DNA from 3 places in the Mesorhizobium bavaricum genome. Region 3 is predicted to be linked to each of the others. Evidence: predicted binding sites of a transcription regulator. Region 3 holds the regulator's gene; each other region holds the start of a gene.
What was found. The regulator HrcA, encoded in region 3, represses chaperone genes, less so after heat shock. The targets are predictions, from matches to a motif close to GTTAGCACTCNCNNNNNGNGAGTGCTAAC.
Positions count from the first base shown of each region.

Region 1 (5,590 bases), on a different replicon from region 3:
GACGACCAGCGTGGCCAGAGCCTCGCCTTCGACGTCTTCCGAGATGATGAGCAGCGGCTTGGAGGTCTGCACGACGGCTTCGAGAACCGGCAGCATGGCCTGGAGGTTGGAGAGCTTCTTCTCGTGGAGCAGGATGTAGACGTCCTCGAGCTCGGCAACCATCTTGTCGGCGTTGGTGACGAAGTAGGGCGAGAGGTAGCCGCGGTCGAACTGCATGCCTTCGACGACTTCCAGCTCGGTTTCGGCGGTCTTGGCTTCCTCAACCGTGATGACGCCTTCGTTGCCGACCTTCTGCATCGCTTCGGCGATCATCTTGCCGACCGACTCGTCGCCATTGCCGGCGATCGTGCCGACCTGGGCAACCTCTTCCGAGGTCTTGATCTTTTTGGCGTTCTTGATCAGCGTCGCGACGACGTCGGTCACGGCAAGATCGATGCCGCGCTTCAGGTCCATCGGGTTCATGCCGGCGGCAACGGCCTTGTGGCCTTCCTGGACGATCGACTGCGCCAGAACGGTCGCGGTCGTGGTGCCGTCGCCGGCGATGTCGTTGGTCTTCGAAGCGACTTCGCGGACCATCTGCGCGCCCATGTTCTCGAACTTGTCTTCAAGCTCGATTTCCTTGGCGACGGTGACGCCGTCCTTGGTGATGCGCGGGGCGCCGAACGACTTGTCGATGACGACGTTGCGGCCCTTGGGGCCGAGCGTTACCTTCACCGCGTCGGCGAGGATGTTGACGCCGCGCAGCATGCGCTCGCGGGCATCACGGGAGAATTTTACGTCTTTGGCAGCCATTTTTAGCTCCTGGGCATTTCGCCCGAAATTCAGATTGGATGGTACGGATGAAAGGCAGCGGCGTGTTAGCCGATGATGCCCATGATGTCGGCTTCCTTCATGATCAGAAGGTCTTCGCCATTGAGCTTGACTTCGGTGCCCGACCACTTGCCGAACAGGATACGGTCGCCAGCCTTGACGTCCAGGGGCACGAGCTTGCCAGCTTCGTCGCGGGCGCCCGAGCCGACGGCGATGATCTCGCCTTCCTGCGGCTTTTCCTTTGCCGTGTCGGGGATGATGATCCCGCCGGCGGTCTTGGATTCGGATTCGACCCGGCGAACGACCACGCGGTCATGAAGCGGGCGGAACTTCGACTTTGCCATTTTTTGGATTTTCCCTGGTGCGGAGATTGAGAGGTCGGTTGCCGGACCGTTGTTAGCACTCAGAGGTGTCGAGTGCTAACGCGGCTGTGAAATAGGCTACCGGCTCATCCTAGTCAAGAAGGAAGAGGGTCACGGGCGAAGAGCAAAAATCGCGCTGCCATGCGACCGCAAGAGGCCCTCGCTGTTCGTGACTGCCAGTACCGGGCTCTAACCGCAAGCAAGTCGTAACGGGCTTGCAAATATCGCAGAGCTTGGCCACAACGCGCTTTGCCAGATGACCTAGGGTGAGGGCGCAAGCAAGGAGTGGATATGGTTTTCCGACTGAAGGAGCTGCTCGGCAAGAGGTTTGATGAAGAAGTGCAATTCTTCAAAGCCTGGCAGAAGGACAAGAAGGGCGTAGGAGCCCTCATCCCCACTTCGATATATGCGGCGCACCGGATGGCAAGCGTCATCAACCCGCGGTCCGGAATGCCGATCCTAGAGCTTGGCGCGGGAACCGGCGTCATCACCAAGGCAATCCTGGAGAGGGGCATCAAACCGCATCAGTTGGTGTCGCAGCTCTTCCATCCCAATCAAAAGCGTCGAATGGGGCTGTCAGGTCCTCCTATGTCTTTCCGGCGACTGGCAAGGCACCCCCTCGTGCCGCCAATTTACAAGTTGATTGCGGCGATGGAAGCCCCGGGTTTTAATTGGCCGACCTGTCCGCAAGCCGACTCAAGCGCGGCGAGATTTGGGAAGTATGAGGATTGTCCGTCTGGCTGGCAAGCAGTTGGCAGCTCCGAATCCGATCGGCCGGGCTTAGGTCAAGAACGAAACATCTGCCGCATCGCGGCCGATAGGCTCTCATTACCCGTCGTTTTCAAAAACAAAGGACTCGGCGGGTATCATGGAGACGGATCACGTCCGGTCCAAATCGAAATCGACGGTAAGGTGGTTGCGGCAACAACCCAGACCGCGGGAAACGATCGAGGGCATTCCCTTGGTAATGGCCCCACCTACTTACACCATCCCTCGACCGATGCGCGGAAAGCCCTGGTTCATCGAGTATGATGACGCGAACGGCGTGCGCCAGAAAAGCTGGTTCACTCTCAACATCCCATGAGCCAGGCGATCACGCAGGACGAGGTGCTACGACGGTGACAATTTCAGGGAGGTTTGAAGTGTTCAAGGTGCTTCTCCTGTCCACTGTGATTTTGAACACAGGCGCAGTGTTGGCAGCGGCTGGTCAGAGCGACAAGCCGCGATCAAACGTGGACAATCCTATGTGGCCCGCTTCACTAAGATGGGACTGCAACACAGCTGCCAAAATCGTGTGCGAGCGTGATGGCGGTTGCTCAGTGGCTGGGGACCACACTGGATTTGTGCTGAACTACGGCAGCAACGAAGCTGAGTTTCCGGCCAGCAATGTCAGGATCAAACGCCACTATCAACAGACCGTGCAGGGGAGCCCTTTGCAGCAGGAAGTTAAAGTTGAACTGGCCGACAATCGCGTTCTTTGGCTGACGGCCGTGGATGCCAGCCGCACTTATTCGCAAGCGTGGGTCGGCGCATTGAGCGAGTTGAAGGGTGGCGCGGTACTCATGGGATCCGAGGGAGTCTATTGCATGCCGCACAAGTGAGTGCGCCGAGAGGGGAGGCGAGCGAAGGCCGATATGGTCCGACCCCGGCGTTTCAGAAAAGGTCGGGGGCTTCCCGTCCAATTTCATCAGACGATGAGGAGTTTTAGTAGCATCGATGTGTCGAACCGAGACGTCGAGTAAGCATGGCGCAATCCGTGGGTGTTGCGGAGCCCTGCCTTGAGTGGCAGGGCTATTCATCATCCAACAAAGTATCTGCGATGGAATGGCAAGGGGCGCTTGAGGCGGCTCGTTCATTCATCTCTGTCAATGCAACCCAAACTCGCGCAGCAATTCTTCGCGATAGCGCACGAAGCGGGTTTCGCTGCGCTCGCGCGGGCGTGGCAGGTCGATGTCGATCAGCCTTGCCGCGCCACCTTTCTCCTTGGGCAGGATCAGCACCCGGTCGGCCAGATAGATCGCCTCTTCCAGATCGTGGGTGACCATCACCATGGTGACGTTCTCCTCACTCCAGATGCGCGCCAGTTCTTCCTGCATGCCGATCTTGGTCATAGCGTCCAGCGCCCCCAGCGGCTCGTCGAGCAGAAGGATCTCTGGCTGGATGGTGAGCGCCCGGGCGATGCCGACGCGCTGCGCCATGCCGCCGGAAAGCTGGCTCGGAAAAGCATCGGCGAATTCGGCAAGGCCGACCAACGCGACGTAGAAACGGGCGCGTTCCTCGGCTTGGCTCTTGGGCACGCCGCGCACTTCGAGGCCGAAGGCGACGTTGCCGAGCACACTGAGCCACGGCAGCAGGCGCGGTTCCTGGAAGATCACGGCGCGCTCGGCGCCGACGCCATGCACCGGCTGGCCGTCGATCGCGACGGCGCCGCTGTCGGCAGCCTCCAGTCCCGCAAGAATACGCAGCAGCGTGGTCTTGCCGGAGCCGCTGGCGCCGACGATGACCAGGCATTCCCCCGAACGGATGTCGAGGTTGAGCGTCCGCAGCACGGCAAGCCGGCGCCCGCCGAGGCTGAAGGATTTGGAGAGGTCGCGGATCGAGACCTCTCCGCTGCGATTGGAACCGGTCATCTCATCTCTCAGCTATTTCAGGGCTCAGTTGATCTTAGTTTCGCCGAGCCGGTACAGGATGTCGACAGCTTTCAGCTTGCCCTTGGCCAGGCGGCCGTCGCGCTCCAGCACGGCGACCCAGAAATCGATGTCGCGGTCGGTCGCCTGCGCACCTTCGCGAAGTCCGAAACCGGTCCAGTATTTGGCGAGATCGCCGTTTTCGCCACGCTTGTTGAGGATATTGGCCAGCACCTTGCGGGCTTCGTCCGGGTTCTGACGCGACCAGTCCGACGCGCGCGCCGACTGTTGGACGAAGTTGCGCGCCGCATCCGGATTGGCGGCGATGAAGTCGCGCCTGAGCACGACGAAGCCGCCGGCGAGTTCGCCGAGCACCTGGGTATCGTCGAACACGCCGCGCACGCCGCCATTGGCGACCAGCGCGCCGGCAAACGTTGCCTGCCAGTAGCCGAGCCCGGCTATATCGACCTGGCGCGAGCGCAAGGTCTGCTCCAGCTGCGGCCCGGGCACGACAATGAGGTTGGCGGCAGTCGGCGGCAGGCCGACGCTGTGCAGGGCTTCGCGCACCGTATAGTCGAGATGGGCGCCGAGCGTGTTGACCGAGATGGTCTTGCCGGCGATGTCGGCGATCGATTTGATCGGGCTGTCTTCGAGCACGTAGAAGACGCTTTTGACGTCCTTATTGATGCCGTTGCTCGGATACGCCGCGACGAAGTCGTTGCCGCCCGAGATCGAGTTGATCACCGCCGCGGTGGCGGCCGAGCCGATGTCGACGCTGCCGGAGGACAGCGCAAACAGCGATTCCGGTCCGCCCGAGGCATAGCCGACATTCTCTAGTTCGACGCCGAGCCCCTTGAAGTAGCCGAGTTCGTCGGCCAGTTCATGCGGCGAGATGCTGCCCCGGCTGGCGAGATAGCGGAATTTGACGGGTGCGGTTTCGGCAAAGGCGAGGCGCGGCAGGCCGGCGGCGATGAGGCCGGCGGCAAGCGGTGCGCCGGCAAGCAGGGAACGGCGGGTGATTTTCATGGTCCGGTCTTTCCTGGGTTTTGGGGGAGGCCTAGGTTGAGTGTGGGCTGCTCAGTTGGCTGGATTGCTCCAGCGGCAGAGTCGCCGCTGCAGCGTGACCAGTACCTGGTTGGCGATCAGGCCGAGGCCGGCGAGGATGACGATTGCCGCAAACATCAGCGGGATCTGAAAATTGTACTGCGCGTTCATCACCTGGAAGCCGATGCCCTTGTTGGCGCCGATCATCTCGGACGCGATCAGGAGCAGCAGCGCCGTGGTGGCGCTCAGCCGCAGGCCGACGAAGATCGACGGCACGGCGCCCGGCAGCACGACGCGGCGAAACACGGTCAGCCGGCTCGCGCCGTAGACGCGCGCCATTTCGAGCAGCTTTGGATCCACTTCCTTGACGCCGCTGGTGGTGTTGAGCAGCAGCGGAAACAGCGTCGCCCAGAAGATGACGAAGATCTTCGAAGTTTCGCCGAGCCCCAGGAGCAGGATGAACACCGGATAGAGCGCCAGCGCCGACGTCTGCCGGAACACCTGCAGGATCGGATCGAGCGCGGTTTCGACCGGGCGCACCTGGCCCATGAACAGGCCGAGCGGGATGGCGACCGCTACGGCCGCCGCAAAGGCAATGCCGGCGCGTTGCAGGCTGATGGCGATGTCGCCGAGCAGGCTGCCGCCGGCAAGCCCCTTCCAGAGCGCAGCTATGATCATGTCGATCGGCGGCAGCACCGCCGCGTTGACCCATCCGACGCTGCTCGCCACCTGCCAGAGCGCCAGGAA
Region 1 is NZ_JBXAYV010000001.1:102,108-107,697, forward strand. Features, by position in the region: gene groL (chaperonin GroEL) at 1-792, opposite strand, end outside; gene groES (co-chaperone GroES) at 858-1,154, opposite strand; gene AC1RZR_RS33290 (hypothetical protein) at 1,464-2,204, shown strand; gene AC1RZR_RS33295 (hypothetical protein) at 2,315-2,773, shown strand; gene AC1RZR_RS33300 (ABC transporter ATP-binding protein) at 3,038-3,802, opposite strand; gene AC1RZR_RS33305 (ABC transporter substrate-binding protein) at 3,827-4,825, opposite strand; gene AC1RZR_RS33310 (ABC transporter permease) at 4,877-5,590, opposite strand, start outside.
Region 1: groES (co-chaperone GroES) is a predicted target of HrcA. The motif match lies at 1,206-1,234, and genes of this name have one in related genera.

Region 2 (5,590 bases), on a different replicon from region 3:
TCCTCTTACGAGCCGCCCGACGAACTGTCCGGCCTCGGCGTGCTGATGGGCACCGCTATCCAGGTCGATTCCGAGAGCGGCATGGCCGCGCTGATGCTGGACTTTCGGCTGTCGAAGGTCGGCACGCGATCTGTGCCGGCAGCTGGCGCCGTAGGCTCGAACAGCGTGGTCGGAGACACCAGGAAACTCTCGCTGCGAGGCCTGCTCCATTACCTCTGGCACGAAGCGGAGCTGACGGTCTGGACGTCACGATGGGCTGGCAAACGGCATTGGTGGAATATCCGTTGGCACCTCGTCGAGGCCGCTGGCCAGATGACGGTCAAGGGCGGAGCGCCGAGCGAAATCCTGTTCGTGCCCGAGCCGTTCCGGTCCGCCGATAAAATCGCGATCGAGAAAAGGCGCGGGCAGGCGCTTGCACCTGCGCTGCCCCCGAAGAGCGGCCCCAGAAAGCTGATGATCCTGGTCGGCGAGGTCAAGGAGTTCAGCCCGGCTCGGGGCGGTCACAAGTTGATCGTCAAGCACATGCCGGGGTTCGTGTTCCTGTTGGATGAGAGTCTTCAACGTCGGCTTCAAACCCGCTTTGAAACCAAGATGGCACTCTGGAGCGCGGATGAGGCATCGCATCTAGTCGCGATTGCCACCTTCGGGTTGACCCCGGCGGGGCTGGCGGTGATCGAGGAAATGGCCATCATGGTCGTGGCGGAGAATTGGGTGCCTTACGAGTCCGCCTATGAAAAGAAGCTGGTCGACGCCCTTGCAAGGACCGGGGAGCGAAGCATGAAAGGACTGCGCTGCAATCTACCATTGGACAGGCCAACCGCGACGGCGATATTGCAGACACAGCCGCGGCCGGTTGGCCTCTAGATCGTCCCCCCTTCTTCCGATGGCACATATGAGGAAACGCTGAGCGAACTGATCGCGTCGCGACCGGAGTTCGATTCCTGGATCTGGCGGACGGCCGATAGTGAGATGCCGACTTTGCCTGGTCGGCAAGACGGTGGGCCCATCATATGAGGCACCGTTCGCGGCCGGTATTTCAGGTACGCTGGTATTATCATCCAATTCGCTCGTCTGAGCGGATATTCCCGGCAAATGATGTATCCGCCCTGGACCACAGAGCGGGTTGCAGTGCGGACGTGCAGGCGATCCCTTCCGGTTCGCAAGTTGGGCGGGTCACGCCGTGTTCGTAGCCGCTGATGAGCTTCATCGCCTCTGGCGCGCAACAAAAGGGCCGGGCTTGCAGCACCCGGCCAAGCAAGAGGGCAAAAACCTCCAGAGGGGAACGCGCCGGACGCAATGGGAGGAGAACGCCCGACGCACAACGGCATATAAGTCAGCAAGGATGACATCTCAACGACATGCCAGTAGACCACGAGGCCTGATCATCTTGGTGCACTGAAGCTTGCGAGCCCGGGCGTTTGCCCAAAACCTCATTTCACGTTGCTTTCGGAATTACAAAAGCTCAAGACGGCATGGCTGCATATATCGGTTCCGGCGCCTAGCAGCCGAAACGATTTCCGGGGCGAACGCGTATTCGTAATAGTTTATGACGATACTTATGCTGCCGAGACATTTATTGCCTTCAGCCACAACCATTACTATGCCACGAGGTTTCGCCTGCTGCCTTCAAGCCAACCGGAGAATTTCATGACAGAAGAAGCCGAGCACAGCCTCAGAACACGGCTTCATCTTCTCCGCCTTAGCTGCGCCGGCCAGGTATGACGAGCGGCCGCCGCTGACCTGCATGGCCACGCCAGACGCATCGGCGCAGCGAACATTCTGCCTGTACGAGCAGCGGAGTTTGACAATAAATAGACGTATCCCGCAGGCCCGGATGTCATGCCATTCTTGTGGCGGACGGCCATGATCACGTCTGAACAAGCAGCGTGTGTCGCCGCCCGTTCATCCTTATTTACGCGAACAACTGCTTGTAACCGGTCGTCATCATCCAGTTCGCCCGATCGAGATGGCTTCTCGCGGCTTTCCGCGCGCGCACCGGCTCTTCCGCCGGATCGATGCCGAGGATGACCTGCGCCATCTCCTCATAACTGGCATCGTCGGCGGAGGCGTCCAGGAACCTCAAGTAGGTCTTGAAGTGCTCCTTGTCGTCGGTCAGGCTGTCCGACCAAGGGACTTCATCTTTAAGACCTGATTTAACGTCTGGGTATTTCATCACGATATCGAGCTCCGTAAGCAACTGGTCGAAGATCTCACTTCGATAGGCTACCCGAACCCGAGGGAATATCGCCTCGACACGACGTTCCAGATCATGGTCTGCAAGTGCCTGCCGAAGCGACGAGCGCTCCTTTTGGCGATGCAACCCGAGGTTAGGGATGAATTGCAAAAAGCTCAAGACTGTTCGGCTGGCCGTCGATTCCGGCCGACTGCTCGGCCGTTAATTTCACATAATTTCACATTCCAAATAAGACACAAAAGTCGGCCCAAAGCTTACGGCCGAAACGCGCGTAGGCAGTGGGATTGCGCCGTAAATGGGGGCAGGCTTCCGCGCCGATTCCACATCTTTTGCCCTTCGGTCCGTCCCCCCGCCCGTCTTGACTAAGTACGAACCTACAGCCTATCTCACCGACATCTTAGCACTCCCCAATAGCGAGTGCTAACCACCCTCCGGCAACGGAGAACCTTTCAACCTCCGCACCAGGGATATCCAAAATGGCAAAGTCGAAGTTCCGCCCGCTTCATGACCGCGTGGTCGTTCGCCGGGTCGAATCCGAATCCAAGACCGCCGGCGGGATCATCATCCCCGACACGGCAAAGGAAAAGCCGCAGGAAGGCGAGATCATCGCTGTCGGCTCGGGCGCCCGCGACGAAGCTGGCAAGCTCGTCCCGCTGGACGTCAAGGCCGGCGACCGCGTCCTGTTCGGCAAGTGGTCGGGCACCGAAGTCAAGCTCAATGGCGAAGACCTTCTGATCATGAAGGAAGCCGACATCATGGGCATCATCGGCTAACACGCCGCTGCCTTTCATCCGTACCATCCAATCTGAATTTCGGGCGAAATGCCCAGGAGCTAAAAATGGCTGCCAAAGACGTAAAATTCTCCCGTGATGCCCGCGAGCGCATGCTGCGCGGCGTCAACATCCTCGCCGACGCGGTGAAGGTAACGCTCGGCCCCAAGGGCCGCAACGTCGTCATCGACAAGTCGTTCGGCGCCCCGCGCATCACCAAGGACGGCGTCACCGTCGCCAAGGAAATCGAACTTTCCGACAAGTTCGAGAACATGGGCGCGCAAATGATCCGCGAAGTCGCGTCGAAGACCAACGACATCGCCGGCGACGGCACCACGACCGCGACCGTTCTGGCACAGTCGATCGTCCAGGAAGGCCACAAGGCGGTTGCCGCTGGCATGAACCCGATGGACCTCAAGCGCGGCATCGACCTCGCGGTTAGGGACGTCGTCTCGACGCTGATCAAGAACGCCACGAAGATCAAGACCTCGGAAGAGGTTGCCCAGGTCGGCACCATCGCCGGCAATGGCGACGAGTCGGTCGGCAAGATGATCGCGGAAGCGATGCAGAAGGTCGGCAACGAAGGCGTCATCACCGTTGAGGAAGCCAAGACCGCCGAAACCGAGCTGGAAGTCGTCGAAGGCATGCAGTTCGACCGCGGCTACCTCTCGCCCTACTTCGTCACCAACGCCGACAAGATGGTTGCCGAGCTCGAGGACGTCTACATCCTGCTCCACGAGAAGAAGCTCTCCAACCTCCAGGCCATGCTGCCGGTTCTGGAAGCCGTCGTGCAGACCTCCAAGCCGCTGCTCATCATCTCGGAAGACGTCGAAGGCGAGGCCCTGGCCACGCTGGTCGTCAACAAGCTGCGTGGTGGCCTGAAGATCGCCGCCGTCAAGGCTCCGGGCTTCGGTGATCGCCGCAAGGCCATGCTGGAAGACATCGCCATCCTGACCGGTGGCCAGGTCATCTCGGAAGACCTCGGCATCAAGCTCGAGAATGTCGGCCTCAACATGCTCGGCCGCGCCAAGAAGGTGTCGATCTCCAAGGAGAACACCACCATCGTCGACGGCGCCGGCAAGAAGGCCGAGATCCAGGGCCGCGTTGCCCAGATCAAGCAGCAGATCGAAGAGACCACTTCGGACTACGACAAGGAGAAGCTGCAGGAACGTCTCGCGAAGCTGGCGGGCGGCGTTGCGGTGATCCGCGTCGGCGGTGCGACGGAAGTCGAAGTCAAGGAAAAGAAGGACCGCGTTGACGATGCGCTGAACGCGACACGCGCGGCCGTGGAAGAAGGCATCGTTCCCGGCGGCGGCGTTGCCCTGCTGCGCGCTTCGCTGAGCATCAACGCTGTCGGCGCAAACTCCGACCAGACCGCTGGCATCAGCATCGTGCGTCGTGCGCTGCAGGCTCCGGCCCGCCAGATCGCGGCCAACGCCGGTGCGGAAGCTTCGATCGTTGCCGGCAAGATCCTTGAGAACAAGGGCGCGACCTTCGGCTACAACGCCCAGACCGGCGAATATGGCGACATGATCGCCATGGGTATCGTCGATCCGGTCAAGGTCGTCCGTACGGCTCTCCAGGACGCGGCCTCGGTCGCCGGCCTGCTCGTCACCACCGAAGCCATGATCGCGGAGGCTCCGAAGAAGGAGGCGGCTGGCGGCGGCATGCCTGCCGGCATGGCTGGCGGCGGCATGGGTGGTATGGGCGGCATGGATTTCTAAGGTCCACGCACCTCAACAATCTCGAGGGCGGCAGCGATGCCGCCCTTTTCCTTGAAGTCGTATCCGGCCGGAAATGTTCGGCGCGTACACCGACCGTATGGCCGTAGTAGCGCTGGTCGTGAAAGCTGGACTAGAAGCGAGCGCGGGCACGGATACGGCGGAGAGCCGCTGGCGTCGGGGCTTCGAAGACAATCAACGATTCGAACCCTTCCATGAGTATGAGGGAGCGGTGGCGAAAACGTGCAATCGGCCTAGATAATGTTCGCACCTCCCCAAGTCGCCGAGAGCATGAGGCAGCAGCGGCCCCTTGCCGTCGAGATCAAACAGAAGCGTGGGCTCGTGAAGCGGCCACAGTCAATCTGGGCCGGCATCGACCTAACTGCCATCCCGAACGATAGAGGTCGCAGCGGTGGCCAGAACGACCATCGGAATAGCCTCCGGCCTTCGTTCATCCCGAAGAAGGGATGACCGACCAGTCCGTTTTTCGCGCGCGAATGCGGCAGCTCCATTGCGATCGCGGCGATTCGGATTGGCGCGGGCGCCATGTGCTCCGACCCTGAGGGCTGTCCCGGTCGGCGCGAGCTATCGCTCACGGGCGATCAAGTCATCGGCTTTCGGAATGACCGGCGACGCTTGGTCTCAACGATTATGCCGGTCGGGCTGTCGGCCGTATTCTTCGCCTTGAACACGGCGGTTCGCTTCGGTTTTGGTTTGGGCGGCGCTTGAGGCTCTACCCTTGGCTCCGGCGTTTGCTTGCACTTTTGTTTGTCCTTGCGGGAGCAAAGCAAAGCCTTGGCGGTCACCGCGTCCGCATCCGAGACCACGCCGGCCGGCTTGCCATCGAGATTGACCCGTGCGGCGCCGGCATCCAGTCTCGCCAAGTATTTGGCCATCTTGGTATA
Region 2 is NZ_JBXAYV010000001.1:10,475-16,064, reverse strand. Features, by position in the region: partial or broken gene AC1RZR_RS32860 (DUF1173 domain-containing protein) at 1-1,014, shown strand, start outside; gene AC1RZR_RS32855 (DNA -binding domain-containing protein) at 1,913-2,173, opposite strand; gene groES (co-chaperone GroES) at 2,671-2,967, shown strand; gene groL (chaperonin GroEL) at 3,033-4,688, shown strand; gene AC1RZR_RS32840 (ProQ/FINO family protein) at 5,288-5,590, opposite strand, start outside.
Region 2: groES (co-chaperone GroES) is a predicted target of HrcA. The motif match lies at 2,591-2,619, and genes of this name have one in related genera.

Region 3 (5,590 bases):
CGACCTTGCCGAGGAGGGGAAGTCCAAGCACGTCGGCGTAGAAGCTTTCGGCGGCTTGCAAGTCTGTAACGTAGAGAGCGGATTCCAGGATTGCGGGAGGCGTCACGAAGCGCTCCCCTTTGGCCTGCCGGCTTGCCTGGCCCGAGCCACCGGTCTCGGCCCGTCCTTCGGACCCCCCTCAAATGGGGAGATCGGCAGCTTCAGCGCCTCCGCACAAATCGCGCCGCCGACAGTTGGCGAAAGCCGATCTCCCCCCTGGAGGCGGAGATGGCCGGCAGGCCAAAGGGGGGCGCTCAAGCTCGGCATAAAAAACTAAGCCACCGCCATCTGCTGCAGGCTGACCAGGCGCTGGATGCCCTTCTTGGCCAGACCCATCAGGGCTGCGAACTGTTCTTCGGAGAAAGGCTCGCCCTCGGCGGTGCCCTGGATCTCGACGATGCCGCCCTTGCCGGTCATGACGAAATTGGCGTCGGTGCCGGCAGAGGAATCCTCGAGATAATCGAGGTCGATAACCGGCTGGCCGTCATGGATGCCGCAGGAGATCGCCGCGACATGATCCTTCAGCACCTTGGCGACGCTGGCCATCTGGCGGGCTTCCATCCAGCGCAGGCAATCATACAGCGCCACCCAGCCGCCGGTGATCGACGCGGTGCGGGTGCCGCCATCGGCCTGGATAACGTCACAGTCGACGGTGATCTGCTGTTCGCCCAGCGCCTGCAGGTCGACTACGGCGCGCAAGGAGCGGCCGATCAGCCGCTGGATTTCCAGCGTGCGGCCACCCTGCTTGCCGGCGGAGGCTTCGCGGCGCATGCGCTCGCCGGTCGAGCGCGGCAGCATGCCGTATTCCGCCGTGACCCAGCCTTTGCCGGAATTGCGCATCCAGCCCGGCACCTTCTCCTCGAGGCTGGCCGTGCACAGGACATGCGTGTCGCCGAACTTCACCAGGCATGAGCCTTCGGCGTGCTTGGAGACGCCGCGCTCGAAGGAGATGGCGCGCATTTCATCGAATTGGCGTTTGGAGGGGCGCATTCAGGCTCTTTCCCGTCATTTTTCGGATTCTTGGCCGGCTTGTAACCACATGGGGCGCGTGGCGCAAAGGAAAATGGCCGGATGATCTGACTCAGACAGCGGGTGATCTGACTCAGACACCGGTTGCGCGGGCCGTGGTGAAGTCTATATCCTTGGGCCGGAGGTTTTTGGCCGAATGACCAAGGCAGTCGCCGAACCCAGTCTGCTGTCGCCCGCGCTTCAGTCGCTCGACATGCGTTCGCGCGACATCTTCCGGCGCATCGTCGATTCCTACCTGAAGGACGGCGAACCGGTCGGCTCGCGCAGCCTGTCGCGCATCCTGCCGTCCTCACTATCGCCCGCCACCATCCGCAATGTGATGAGCGACCTCGAGCATCTCGGCCTGATCTATGCGCCGCACATCTCGGCCGGCCGGTTGCCGACGCAGGCCGGCCTGCGCTTCTTCGTCGATGCCTTCATGGAACTCGGCGACCTTTCCGACGAGGAGCGGCGCACCATCGAGGCGCAGGTCCGGGCGTCCGGCTCAGGCGCGACACTGGAGCATATGCTGACCGAGGCCAGCCAGATGCTGTCGGGCATGTCGCGCGGCGCCGGCCTGGTGCTGGCCGCCAAGAACGAGGTGGCGCTGAAGCATATCGAATTCATCCAGCTCGAGCCGACCAAGGCGCTGGCGGTGCTGGTGTCGCAGAATGGCGACGTCGAAAACCGCGTCGTCGAGTTGCCGGCCGGCATCACCGTTTCGCAATTGCACGAAGCCTCGAACTTCCTCAACGCCCATATTCGCGGCCGCACGCTGGCCGAGGCGCGGATCGAGATTGCCCGCATCAAGGAAGAGACCAGGGCCGCGCTCGACACGCTGTCGCAGGACCTGGTCGAAAAAGGGCTGGCGGTGTGGGCGGGCGCCGACAGCGGCCTGCCGGCGCGGCTCATCGTGCGCGGCCGCGCCAATCTGCTCGAAAACGTTACCGCCCAGGCCGACATCGAATTGTTGCGCCACCTGTTCGAGGACATGGAGACGCAGGACGGGTTGATCCAGCTGCTCGACCTGGCCGAACAGGGATCGGGCGTGCGCATCTTCATCGGTTCGGAAAACAAGCTGTTTTCGCTGTCGGGCTCGTCGCTGGTGGTCGCGCCCTATCGCGACAAGGATGCCCGCGTCGTCGGTGCGCTCGGCGTCATCGGCCCGACCCGGCTCAACTATGCCCGTATCGTGCCGATGGTCGACTATACGGCGCAGCTGATTTCCCGCATGCTGCGTTGAGCTGGGTAACCGAGGAGACGACGATGGCGCTCGAAGAATTCAAGGCCCGGATCAGCCTGTTGCTGGAAGAGATGATCAACCAGCCGGAAGACCAGCACGAAATCCACGAGCAGTTGCGCGAAAAACTGCGGGAAATGCGCGCCATGGGCCTGCCGCTGCCGGCCGATCTCGTCGAACTGGAAAAACGCCTCGACGACGATTTTTACGCCGCCGGCAACTGAGGCTGGCAACCTCCGTTTCACTTGAACTCATCGTGTGCCACGGAACGATCGACGAAACTGCCCGTTTGTTCTCTTCGCAACCGGTCTCTGTGGCCGGAATTGGAGAACAGAATGATCCGATCGGCCGGGCTGGCTATTCCCGCGGCACTGTTTCTCACCGCCATAACATTCGCCCAGCAGGCGGAGCAGCCGGTGCTGAGAGGCGCGGCCGCCTTCGGCGACTGGCGCGCCGACAGGCCGGGGGTGCGCCGCCTGATCAGGCCGGAGGACCTGCCAAGGCCTTACGTCAGCAAATCCACCTCGAACAGCGCCGGCCTGGTCGAAAGGCCAGCTGACGCGAAGCCGAAGCTGCCGCCGGGCTTTTCGGCCGAGCTGATCGCGTCGGGTATCAACAATCCGCGCGTCGTGCGCATCGCGCCGAACGGCGATCTCTTCGTCGCCGACAGCCAAGCCAACCAGATCCGCGTCTATCGTCTCGCCGAGGGCAGCGCGAAGCTGGCGAAGGACGGCATCTTTGCTGGCGATCTCAACCAGCCCTACGGCATCGCCTTCTATCCGCCGGGCAATGATCCGCAATGGGTCTACGTCGCCAACAGCGACGGCATCGTGCGCTTTGCCTACCGCGATGGCGACCTGAAGGCCGCCGGTGATCCGGAAACCATCGTCGATAGCATCCCTGCCAGTCATCATTGGACCCGCGACATCGTTTTCTCGCCGGACGGCAAGACGCTTTACCTGTCGGTCGGCTCGGGTTCGAATGTCGCGCAGGACATGACAAGGGAGCCGGATGGCGGCCTCGACGCCTGGGCGAAGTCGAAGCCGCTGGGTGCCGCCTGGGGGTCTGAAGACGGCCGCGCCGATGTGCTGGCCTTCGACCCCGACGGCAAGAATGGCCGCATCGTCGCCACCGGCCTGCGCAACTGTTCGGGCATGACCGTTCAGCCGGCGACCGGCGCGCTGTGGTGCGTCGTCAACGAGCGCGATGCGCTCGGCGACAATGTGCCGACCGAATATGCGACCGCGGTCAAGGACGGCGCCTTCTATGGCTGGCCCTGGTATTATATCGGCAACAACGAGGATCCGCGCCACAAGGGCGAACGCCCCGACCTTGCCGGCAAGGCGACCATTCCCGATGTGCTGATGCAGGCGCATTCGGCGCCGCTCAACATCGCCTTCTACGACGGAAAAAACTTGCCCGCCGGTTCCGGCTTTCCGGCCGAATACAAAGGCGACGCCTTCGTCGCCTTGCACGGTTCATGGAACCGCGGCAACAGGACCGGCTACAAGGTGGTGAGGTTGCTGTTCAAGGACGGCAAGCCGACCGGCGAGTATGAGGATTTCATCACCGGTTTCGTCGTCTCCAACGGCGAGGTGTGGGGACGGCCTGTCGGCGTGGCGGTGGCCGGGGATGGCGCGCTGATCGTGACCGAAGATGGCAACGGCACAATCTGGCGCGTCACCTATGGCGGCCGCTCCTGATGCGCCTGGGCGCATGTCGGCTTGGTGCAATCGAATCCGGCTCCAGGGAATTCACGCCTGGTTGACCTTGTGTCATAAGGCGCCGTCATAATGCATGTCGCGCAAAAGTACGCAGCGGTTTTGGGACAACGAGATGCATAAAGACCAAGACTTTTGACGCGCAAGGCCGCAACCATGACCCTTACCGGCTTCCTCGCCTACAGTGCCGCTCTCGGCATCGCCGCCGCCATTCCCGGCCCCGGCGTCACCGCGCTCGTCGCGCGGGCGCTCGGCTCCGGATTCCGCTCGTCGCTGGCGATGTCCTTTGGCCTGATGCTTGGCGATCTCACCTATCTGACCGCCGTGGTGCTTGGCCTTGCCTTCGTCGCGCAGACCTTCGGCATGGTTTTCCTGGCCATCAAATGGCTCGGTGTCGCCTACCTCGCCTTCCTTGGCTGGCGCTTCTGGACCAGCGGCATCACGCCCGAGACGGTCGAGGCGAAGAAGGGCAAGGGCGGGCTGGTTTCAAGCTTCATCGCCGGCCTCGCCGTCACGCTCGGCAATCCGAAGACGATGATCTTCTACCTGGCGATCACACCGACCATCGTCGACCTGAAGACGATCACGCTGGCCGATTACGGCATTCTCGTCGCACTGACGGTTGTCGTGCTCCTCGTGGTTCTGGTGCCCTATCTGGCGCTGGCGGCCAAGGCGCGCTGGTTCCTGAAGTCGCCGCGCGCGCTCAAGGCGTTGAACCGTACCGCCGCCGGCTTCATGGTCGGCGCCGCGGCGGCGATTGCCGCCCGCCAGTAGGCCGCTTTCGGCCAAAACATTCCAGGGGCAGGCTTTTCCGGGAAATGCTTTTCCGGGAGCCTGATGTTTTAGACACGGGCCCCACTCGATATTTTCGACCGACAGGCTATCTTGCGCGACCGAAGGCCCTATCTTGCCGGCTGCAATGCCATGTGCCTGAAATTCTCACTTGCCTGAAGTCCTGGGAGCGAAACCAATGAACAAGCCCGTCACCCCTGCCCGCGTGCCCGGTCGCGGCCGCGTCTACAATTCCATCACAGACACGATCGGCGACACGCCGCTGGTGCGGCTCGACAAGTTCGCCAAGGAAAAGGGCATCGTGGCCAATCTCATCGCCAAGCTCGAATTCTTCAATCCGATCGCCTCGGTCAAGGACCGTATCGGCGTGGCGATGATCGAGGCGCTGGAGGCCTCCGGCAAGATTTCTCCCGGCAAGACGACGCTGATCGAACCGACGTCTGGCAACACCGGCATCGCGCTTGCCTTCGCCGCCGCCGCCAAGGGCTACAAGCTGATCCTGACCATGCCGGAAACGATGTCGATCGAGCGCAGGAAAATGCTGGCGCTGCTCGGTGCCGAACTGGTGCTGACCGAGGGCCCGAAAGGCATGAAGGGCGCCATCGCCAAGGCCGACGAACTGGCCGCGACGATCCCCAACGCGATCATCCCGCAGCAGTTCGAGAACCCGGCCAACCCGGAAATCCATCGCACGACGACGGCCGAGGAAATCTGGAACGATACGCATGGCGAGGTCGATATCTTCGTCGCCGGCATCGGCACCGGCGGCACCATCACCGGCGTCGGCCAG
Region 3 is NZ_CM165566.1:1,066,249-1,071,838, forward strand. Features, by position in the region: gene AC1RZR_RS05065 (VOC family protein) at 1-106, opposite strand, end outside; gene rph (ribonuclease PH) at 313-1,029, opposite strand; gene hrcA (heat-inducible transcriptional repressor HrcA) at 1,205-2,290, shown strand; gene AC1RZR_RS05080 (hypothetical protein) at 2,314-2,511, shown strand; gene AC1RZR_RS05085 (PQQ-dependent sugar dehydrogenase) at 2,623-3,990, shown strand; gene AC1RZR_RS05090 (LysE family translocator) at 4,165-4,782, shown strand; gene cysK (cysteine synthase A) at 4,979-5,590, shown strand, end outside.